DNA from 3 places in the Ruminococcus sp. D54t1_190329_F1 genome. Region 2 is predicted to be linked to each of the others. Evidence: riboswitches for the same ligand, from Rfam matches in the RefSeq annotation. Region 2 holds a riboswitch; each other region holds the start of a gene.
What was found. A riboswitch is a leader RNA that binds a small molecule or an ion and turns the genes downstream of it on or off. The one in region 2 is predicted to bind cyclic di-GMP.

Region 1 (3,287 bases), on a different contig from region 2:
GTTCCAGCAACAGATTGGACGCCTTTTTCACCTTTGTCCTGTATTCCGTCTGTTTCTCCAAATCACCTGCATAATGTTCTGCCATATTGACCATGCCGCAGATTCCATTGATCGGAGTCCGAATATCATGGCTCATCCGCTGGAGAAATTCTGTTTTTGCCTCATTGGCGGCTTCTGCCTTTTTTGCTGCTATCAGAAGTTCTGCTTTATATTTTTCATCTTTTTCCTGTTCCTGTTTCCGGTGCGCCAGATTGGTTCTGTATGTCCAGAACCAGAATATACTGAACATCAGAAAATAAAGAAAAATAACACTTATCACACTTAATGGAAGATTATGGAACACTTCTGTATCCGGAAGATATGCATAAATATAGTAATCCCTCTGCTTCAGCATGATTCCGTAGCATCCTGTTCCTTCATTCTTCAAATGATAAATGTGCTGACTGTCTGTATGCCTCTTCATTGCCTGAACAACTTCGTTGTCAGCCGTATTCTGCCCCAGCAGGCTCTCATCATTGCTGGCAACAACAATCCCCTCGTCTGCGACAATAATCGTTCCATCTTTCTGGATACTATAACCATTTAAAAGTCCCTGTATCGTCAGTGTATAGTTTCTGGAAAATTCAGGAGGTGTGTAATAGTAGATTGCCACAATACCCGGTGCATCTTTTCTGGCACAGGCTGCAATATCAATATAGGATCCGTCTTCCCTGGCAAACCGTTCTGAATAAGATCTTTCTTCATATCCGGTAAAATCCATAATAATGTCTTTTTGCAGATACTCCGTAATCTCATCAGTCAGAGACTCATCCGTACTGTATTCGCAGTCCGTCTTTCCCTCTGTATCCAGTACAATGATACCATCCACCCAGAGAGTCTGCAGGTTTTCTTTCAGGAACTCCCGGCTTAGATGACCGCCGTTTTCTTTTTCCGTTTTAATATTTGTACTCATCTGTCTGGCACTTTCAATAGCACGGAGGAGGCTTTTGGATTCCGAAGATTCATTATAATGGGTGTAGGTGGAACACTGCACTTTGACATAATTTACAATCTCTACCATTCTTTTCTCGGCTTCCGTTTTTTCTGCATGGAAAAAATAAAACAGTGAACCTACAGCCACACAGATTCCAAACAGACCTCCAATCAGCTGGATCCGTTTTTCTTTTGTCTTCCTCTTAATATCCAAGATCATCCACCTCCAGATATTTCTGGGGATCATCCAGATATTTTCCAATAATTTTCAGGGATGTGCCATCCTGACGCATTTCTTCCAGCGTCTGGCTCATCTGCTCACAGATTCCTCTGTCATCATCTTTTGCAAAAGCGACACCTATTCCAGTGATCATCAGAGGCTCTTCCAGGATACGAAAGCTTGCGTCATAATCCTTCATATACTGGACAACAGATTCCTCATGTGCGGCGACTGCATCTACATATCCTTTTCCCAGAAATGTATAAATCAACTCCCGGTGTCCGAGACTGATCAGATTTGCCAGTTTTGGGATTCTATCATCTGTCCGGTCCAGAAAAATGCCTTCCGGTTTGGTTGTGGACTGGACAGCCAGGTTCTTTCCCTCCAGGTCACTCAGTTTATAAATATCACTATTCTCATTTACAGCGACCACCTGACGGCTTGCTATATATGGTCCCGCCCAGCGGTAACCATCAAGACGCCCTTCCATGGAAAAACAACCCATGATACAGTCAATCTCTCCGCTCTCCACCAGTTCTTTTTTCTTCTCCCAGTTGATCTGGGCAACCTCCACCTGATATCCCATTCTTTTGAAAGCTTCTGTAGCCAGTTCTACATCTATGCCCGTCGGTACGCCATCCTCGTTCAGATAATTGTATGGCGGATAGCTGTCACTGCCGAGGGTAATAACGGGCTTTTCTGTTTCTTCTTTCGTGTTATCTGTGTTTTTACACCCTGCCAGGGTGACTGCTAAAATTCCCGCAAGCAGAATGCCTGCAATCACTTTTTTTCCTTTCATTTTCTGTCTATCCTAACTATCCTTCTCGTATTTTTCATATCTGATTCCCTGCCATAAAATTATTATTGTTACGTCTATGAAATAACACCGTAAAAAAACACTGTCTCACAGACAGTGCACCTCAGTTCATGCAACTGGCTACCATTTTACAGGCCCTGTAGCTTTGCGTCACAGACTTTCGTCTGTTTTGCCGATTTTCTTATTATAGCTTTTAAAATTATGCAAAAACCTATTTTATTATACTCCATTGCTCTACTTTACACAAGAAAAACCTCACCGCTTTAACACTTAAAAATTTAAAAAAAGAACAGCCGATACATATACTCGAACTGTTCTCCTTCTTCCGAAGTCCACGCAGCATTGACATTACTGTTTCCAGACATGATCTGCTGCATTTATAAGGCATCCCAGATTCCTTTATTTTCAAAATTAAATGCCGCATTTCGTGCATCCTCTACAATTTCCTTGTCATAACCTAACATATCCAAAAGCTGAATCGCATTTCGGGATGTGGCTCTTCCCTTTTTCAGGATATAGGAAAATACCACCTCTTTTTCCTGTACGTCTTCCTCAAAATGATAGTTTTCATACTGGGAATCCAAAATGTACGACAGTTCTATGTCATGAGTAGCTGCAAAAGGCAGCACCCATTTTTGCCGAAGTGCATTTAAAATTCTGGATGAAGCAGCAATCCTCTCAACCGTATTTGTACCTCGAAGCACTTCATCAATAATACATAAAAGTGGCTCCCTTTTCTTACTTTCTTCCAATATTCGTTTCAACGACTTGATTTCTACAATAAAATAGCTCTCTCCACTCTCTATATCATCCCGCAATGCCATAGATGTCATAACTTTCAAAAACGATGCCTGGTAGGATGAACAAGTACAGGTAACAAGCGTCTGGGCAAGAATACTGTTCATTGCAACATTTTTTAGGAATGTAGATTTTCCGGATGCGTTAGAACCGGTTACCAAAGTTCCTCCGGCTACTTGAAAGCTATTGGCAACTGCCTCCTGAAGCAGTGGGTGATACAGATCTTCTACAGCCATTTCAATCTGCGTGACACCACTTTCCCAGCTTTTAAACTCAGGTTTGCACCAAAGCGTAAGAAGTTCCCGAAAAGATGCAATGGAAATACACGCATCCAGTTCTCCAATATTATCAATAAGCTTCAAAATAGAGTCCGTTTTGTCCTGAATTTTTTTCAAAAGACCGTTATAAACCAGAATGTCTATATGAGTCAGCATTCTGATATAGTCCATAAGAATCTGTGCCGGATCTCCTCCATCTGTA
Region 2 (3,287 bases):
AAAGAAGATTTTGAGCTTATTTTCCCAGGACATTTTTTACGTCCGATTGGAAAAGCAATTCTTCACGATCTTATCACATGTGCTGATAAAATCGTAGAAGGAACTGCAAAACCGGAGCCTATTGACTTCAGCCATATGTCTTCAGAACCAGCTTTCCTTTTCAAATATGGAAAAGGAAACATCGCTTATAATGACAAGCATATTTGTTAATAAAAAATGATAAAAAAATCATTATAAATTTATTAAAAATCATTTGCCATAATATGCCGGGACATATATAATGAATACATTGTTGCAGGAGAGCGATTATGGAGCAGATAACAATTAAAGAGGTTGCGAAATTGTGCGGCGTAGGAGTCAGCACAGTGTCCAGGGCAATTAACAATCACCCGGACATTAATCCGGAAACGAAACAGAAGATTCTGGATGTGATCAGAGAGTACAATTATGTACCGAATAATAGTGCCAGAAATCTGAAAAGAGCTGATTCCAATACGATCGCAGTTGTAATAAAAGAAATCAGTAACTCATACTGGGGTGTTATGCTTCATGTATTGGAGCGGGAAGTCCGTGACAGGAAATATTGCCTGGTATTGCAGAATGTGGCAGATGATGAAGACGAAGTTGAGCTTGCCCTTCAGCTGGAAAAAGAGAAAAAAGTCAAAGGAATCATATTTCTTGGAGGTATGTATAATTATGACGAGTCAAGGCTGAGAATGCTGAGAGTTCCGTATGTGATCAGTGGTTCCGGAAAAACAGTTCCGGAGGATACAGGAACTTATCCTAAAAGTGCCCTTGTGACGACTGATACAGAGATTGAGAGCCAGAGTATGGTTGATTATCTGTGCAGCTGCGGACATAAAAGGATCGCCTTTATTACTTCCGGAGATGAAGGTCTTGGAAGATGCCATCTCAATGGCTATAAAAGGTCACTGGAGAAAAATGGACTGGAGTACGATGAGAAGCTTATAATTCGTTTAAAACCAGGTAAAAGAATTTATACGATTGAGAATGGTTATAACTGTACCTGTGAGCTTTTGAAATCAGGGGTGGATTTTTCCTGCATTTATGCAATTTCAGATACTCTGGCGGTAGGAGCATGCAGAGCAGTTATTGACAGCGGCAAAAGAGTACCGGAGGATTATTGTGTGGCAGGAGCAGATGGTCAGGACATTGCGGAATATTATCATCCATCCATCACCACATTGAAATATCCAAGAGTGGAAATTGCCCTGCAGAGCGTCCGTACCTTGTTTGATCTGATCAACCGGAAAAAGGTAGTGAAACGGCAAATACTGGGCGGAACTCTTATAGAGCGGGAGTCTACGCGCAAACTGTAATGCGTGTCTGCTGTCCTCCAGACATCGAAAAGGAATCTGTGAAAATATTTGAGAATGATTATCATGCGTTACAATCAGCTCAGATATTTTTACAGATTTTTTGCTTTCGTACTTTTTAGACAGATTTTTGTAAGTTTTAACAAGGAAATTCCGTTGACAAAAGTGACAGTTTGCTTTATTATAAGAAGTGAATAAAAGGCAAACCTGTTGAAAGACAGGGACGCAAAGCCAAGGGTCTAAGGTCTCAGGACTATGACAGCCGGTTGCCGCATTGATATTGATTAGGTAATGTAATATGACAGGAGACGTGGTTCTTCTATTTGTGGCGACCGTTTATTTAATCTGATAAACGGTTTTTTTATTTCCACAAACTGATGGGACTGATAGTTTCCAGATAGCGGCAAGTCAGTTACATTATGGTTCAAGAAAGGTGTGTTATTTATGAAAGGAAAGAAATTAACAGAGTGGCTTGCAAATAAAAAAGTTGTTTCCAGTTGTGCTGCCATAGCATTGGCAGCAGTGATCGGCGGCGTTTCATTATTCTCAGGAGCAGGAGAAACACCTGAATTCCCCAGTTATACAGATCCGATCATGGAGACTTCCATTATAGAAGATGAAACTCCACTGGCTTCCCAGCCGAAGACTACTGTGAAGACTACCTCCAGTACTAAGACAACCAGGAAGACTGTTAAATTAAAAAAGGCTTCCAAGAAGAGCTACACCAAGAAACTGAAAACCAAAACAAAAGTAACCAATAAAACAAATAAATCCGGTAATACAACAGTAGATACCAAAACAACCGTTGTTACCAAAGCAACAGCGAAATACACCAAGAAATCAAAAAAGAAAGTTGTTACATCCAAGATCACAACAACTGTTCAGACAACAACTACACAGCAGGTATCAATTGCCAATGAGACCGCTGTAAGCACTACTTCTTCTGGTACTTCCGCTGCCCAGGCAACTGCAGCAGCAAGCTCTTCACAGAACCAGAGCAAATACGAAGCAAATGTAGCAAGTGTTGCAGGTAAGATGGACAATCGTGTAATTGCAGCATATCAGCAGCTGGGCTTTAAGATTGTTGTTGATCCATCCGTTAACTATTCCGGATATTTTGATGCAAGATCAAGATCTATTACAATGAAGCAGATTGATGATTCTGTTTATCATGAGCTGGGTCATTTCCTTGCATTTATCGCAGGAAATGCAGATAAGACAGCAAGCTTCCAGAGCATTTTTGCAGCTGAGAAGGCAAATGTTACAGCTTTTAATAAAGCCTATGTAACACAGAATGCTTCCGAATATTTTGCAGAATCTGTTAAGGATTACATCCTGAACAATGCTTCCCTGAAGAGTAGCAGACCACAGACTTATGCAGCTGTTCAGAATGCACTGAATCAGATTACAGACGCACAGATCGCTAAGATCCAGAAGATTTACGGAGCGTTCTGGAATTAATAATTTTAAAGATGACCGGCACCCGGAGAAATATCTCCGGGTGTTTTATTGTGAATAGCACAGGCGTGGGAAACCGGTATTTTATAAAAAGGTAAGTGACAGCTGGTACTTATCTTTGGGTCACCGGGAGAACAGGACTCTTATATATGTCGAAGAGTCGGGATATGTGTCGACAGAAAATTCTTGCAATGAAAAACCTTAGGTGTGTATAATACAAAACAAAGGTTATCACTTTCTTGCAGGCAGGGATAGATATATTTGGAATGGATGTAGACACGGCGCCTGAAATGTGTTAAAATAAACTTTAATAAGTTTTTTGAAGGATGTTTTTATAATTCAGTATATAGCTTCTGTCTAATCAGACATTTGTATCCCGTTAAATCAAAATTGAAATGTGTTTTAGAATTGTATTAGTCGAAGAGGTAGATGATTGATGAAAGAAAAGTATGAATCATTATCCCTGGCTACGCTGAAAGACTTGGCAAAAGC
Region 3 (3,287 bases), on a different contig from region 2:
ATAAATAGCAAGTGCACTTGTAAGCATGTCAGACGGCATAGCCTTTAAGGTTTTATTCAATATTGATAAGAGGGTTCCCTCTCCACTTCTAACTGCAAAGCATGCCTCCATTGTTTATGTAAGTGGAATACTCTTGAAATTTTGACTGTTATCATATATTAGTGCCTGACTTGCGCCCATGAGGAAACAGTCTGCTTTTTCATGAATGACCATATCTGCTGCATCGTCAAGCGAATCACAATCTATAAGCTTCCATTGGGGATAACTGAATGCAATATGCTGTTTTAAGGCATATTTTTCCCTGGGCACAGCTACAGTATACACCTTATTCTCATCAAATTTTTCCTCATCTGTTACCGCCATCAGGCTGTAGGTCCAGGCTGTGTTTGTAAGTGTATATCCGTTTTTTTCTGCAAAATATGGATTCCTGCCAGCATAAAAAATCATGTCAATCTCTCGTTCTTGTAAAGCTTGAAGCATTTCATCATATTCATCATATTCCTGTATATTAAATTCCAGTATCTGATTTCCCAGACAGTCTTTGGCATAAGAGAAATATTCTGCCAGCATACCGGTAAGTTTTCCAGTCTCTTCGTCCAGGGAAAATACTGCCGCATCATTACTCAGAAATCCGATCCGGATCCCATCATGTTCTTCCAACCAGGACTTTTCTCCGCCTGTAAGACTTTGACAATAATCAAGCGTAAAATACTTTTTATACAGATCCGCCTTGAAAAAAGGACTATCCTGATCCAGCTGACGCATAGCCCAGTCCAACTCTGTCTTGATATCGCTGCGCTCTTTATTTATTACAAAATATATGCCGGATTTACCAATCGTGGTAACGGATGATATTCCCTGTTCAGACCAGATGGATTCCTCCAGAGATACAAAACAATCGATTTCATGATTCGCTAATTTCTTTTCGACATCATCATCACTATTCACATTTACATGTTTTGTATGTATGCCATTCTTATTTTCCCATTCTGTCAGCATGATTTCAGGCTCAGTCCCCATGAGCACACCTACACGTTTCCCATCCATAGACTTGAAATCAGACGTCCCAATATCCGTATCCGATAAATCAGCATAAAGGATATATTTTTCCTCACCCATGGGTTCATCCGGGAAAAGCATCTTCTGTGCACGTTCATCGGTGTAAGAAATATCGCCCATGATATCAATCTCACCATTTTCAAGCTTATCAAAACAGTTGGACCAGTCACATTTCACATACTCAAATTTCCATCCGGTATAACCTGCCAGAGCCTGCATGAGCTCGTAGCCATAACCTCGTCTGACACCGTTTTTATCGACATAATTAAAGGTATCCTCAAATGAGCCGACACGGATGGTCTGTGGCTGTTTTTCATCATTATTCGTTTCAGCAGCCTGGCAGTGTACCGATAACATCATCCACATTCCCAGGACCACAAATATACATGCAAATAGTACGGCTGATTTTTTTCTACTTTTATCCATATTTTTTATTTCCTTCATCCGTTTGTGTTTTATGATGTTCCAAACACCAGGTCAAAAACAGCAAGTATTGTTTTTATATCAATCGGTTTTGCAATATGTGCATTCATCCCTGTTGCTGTGTACTGCTGCTGTGTAATTTCCATCATCTCTGCAATGCCCCGGGTGATAAAAACGCTGCCAAACAGGCAGCGCATCTCATTTCATGCAACTGGCTGCCATTTTACAGGCCCTGTAGCTTTGCGTCGCAGACTTTCATCTGTTTTGCCGATTTCCATATTAGAGCATTTAAAATTATACAAAAAAACTGATTTTATTATACTCCCTTGCTCCACTTTACACAAGAAAAACCTCACCGCTTTAACGCTTAAAAATAATTTGAAAACCTGCTAAAAAGTTGTTAACCGAACTTCTTAGCAGGTTTTTATTACTAATCTGTCAGATTATTTTGTAATGTACTGATCAATTCCTCTATAACGATTGGCTTGGATAAGAATCCATTCATACCGCATTCCAACGCTTTCTTTCTGTCCTCGTCAAAAGCATTGGCCGTCATGGCAAGGATGGTGATTCCTGCCAGTGCCGGATCCCTAAGGGCACGGATCTGCTTCGTGGCCTCATATCCGTTCATTACCGGCATCTGCACATCCATCAGCACCAAATCATAACCGCCCGGTTTCGACCTCTTGACCTTCTCTACTGCCTCTGCCCCATTTTCTGCAGTATCCACCAGGAAGCCATATTCATTAAGGATCTCCACCGCAATTTCACTGTTCAGCTCATTGTCTTCCACAAGCAGTATACATCTGCCTCTGAAATCTGAGCATGCCGCCGGAAGAACAGGCTTCTCCTGCTCAGCCTGATTCTGGCCAATGGCAGTCATCAGGGTATCTCTGATATCGGACATAAACAGAGGTTTCGCACAGAATGCAGTTACTCCTGCAGCCCTGGCTTCCACTTCGATGTCTGACCAGTCATAAGCAGTCAGAATAATGATCGGTGTATCGTCACCAAGACTGCGGATCTGTCTGGTGACCTCAATACCATTCATATCCGGCAGTCGCCAGTCGATGATATAAGCATGGAAGGCATCCCCAAGCTCCATAGACTGTCGTGCACGCAGAACAGCCTCCTTACCGGAAAGTGTCCATTCCGAACGCATTCCAACCCTCACAAGCATTTTGGTCACGCTGTCACAGGTATTAAAATCGTCATCTACAACCAGAGCCTTAAGACCTTCCAGCTCTGCAATCTTCTCTATACGGTGATTCTCAGGCTGAGTCCGGAATGGCAGACGGACGATAAATTCGGTACCTTTCCCCTGCTCTGTCCGGACCTCAATGGTGCCGCCCATCATATCCACAATATTCTTGGTGATGGCCATGCCAAGTCCTGTACCCTGAGTCCTGCTCACAGTGGAAGTCCGCTCCCTCTCAAAAGGAGAAAAGATCTTCTGTACAAATTCCTGACTCATACCGATTCCGTTATCCTTTACCCGGATCTCGTACAGTTCACTGCCTCTTTGGAACCCCGGATACTGTTTCAGCCGGACAGAAACGGTTCCGCCAGCAGGAGTAAACTTGATCGCATTGGACAAAAGATTCAGCAGCACTTGATTCAGTCGTGTCTTGTCACAATAGACATCCTCATTCGTCACATCCATGGCATCCATATAAAGCTCCAGCTGCTTCGCATGGATCTGCCCGCTGATAATCGTCTTCAGATCATGAAGTACATCCGACAGACTGACCTCTATTTCTTCCAGATGGATCTTTCCACTCTCAATCCGGCTCATATCCAGGATA

Region 1: another riboswitch for cyclic di-GMP. It lies ahead of I2D69_RS08065 (transporter substrate-binding domain-containing protein); the one in region 2 lies ahead of I2D69_RS20240 (hypothetical protein).
Region 3: another riboswitch for cyclic di-GMP. It lies ahead of I2D69_RS20040 (transporter substrate-binding domain-containing protein); the one in region 2 lies ahead of I2D69_RS20240 (hypothetical protein).

What each region holds. Positions count from the first base shown of each region.
Region 1 is NZ_JADNDC010000014.1:11,723-15,009, forward strand. Features, by position in the region: gene I2D69_RS08060 (ATP-binding protein) at 1-1,192, opposite strand, end outside; gene I2D69_RS08065 (transporter substrate-binding domain-containing protein) at 1,176-1,991, opposite strand; cyclic di-GMP riboswitch class I at 2,118-2,193, opposite strand; gene I2D69_RS08070 (DNA mismatch repair protein MutS) at 2,387-3,287, opposite strand, start outside.
Region 2 is NZ_JADNDC010000033.1:3,818-7,104, forward strand. Features, by position in the region: gene I2D69_RS14635 (MBL fold metallo-hydrolase) at 1-210, shown strand, start outside; gene I2D69_RS14640 (LacI family DNA-binding transcriptional regulator) at 309-1,340, shown strand; cyclic di-GMP riboswitch class I at 1,528-1,611, shown strand; gene I2D69_RS20240 (hypothetical protein) at 1,782-2,798, shown strand; gene rho (transcription termination factor Rho) at 3,232-3,287, shown strand, end outside.
Region 3 is NZ_JADNDC010000014.1:4,013-7,299, forward strand. Features, by position in the region: gene I2D69_RS20035 (histidine kinase dimerization/phospho-acceptor domain-containing protein) at 1-60, opposite strand, end outside; gene I2D69_RS20040 (transporter substrate-binding domain-containing protein) at 115-1,485, opposite strand; cyclic di-GMP riboswitch class I at 1,686-1,761, opposite strand; gene I2D69_RS08050 (response regulator) at 1,913-3,287, opposite strand, start outside.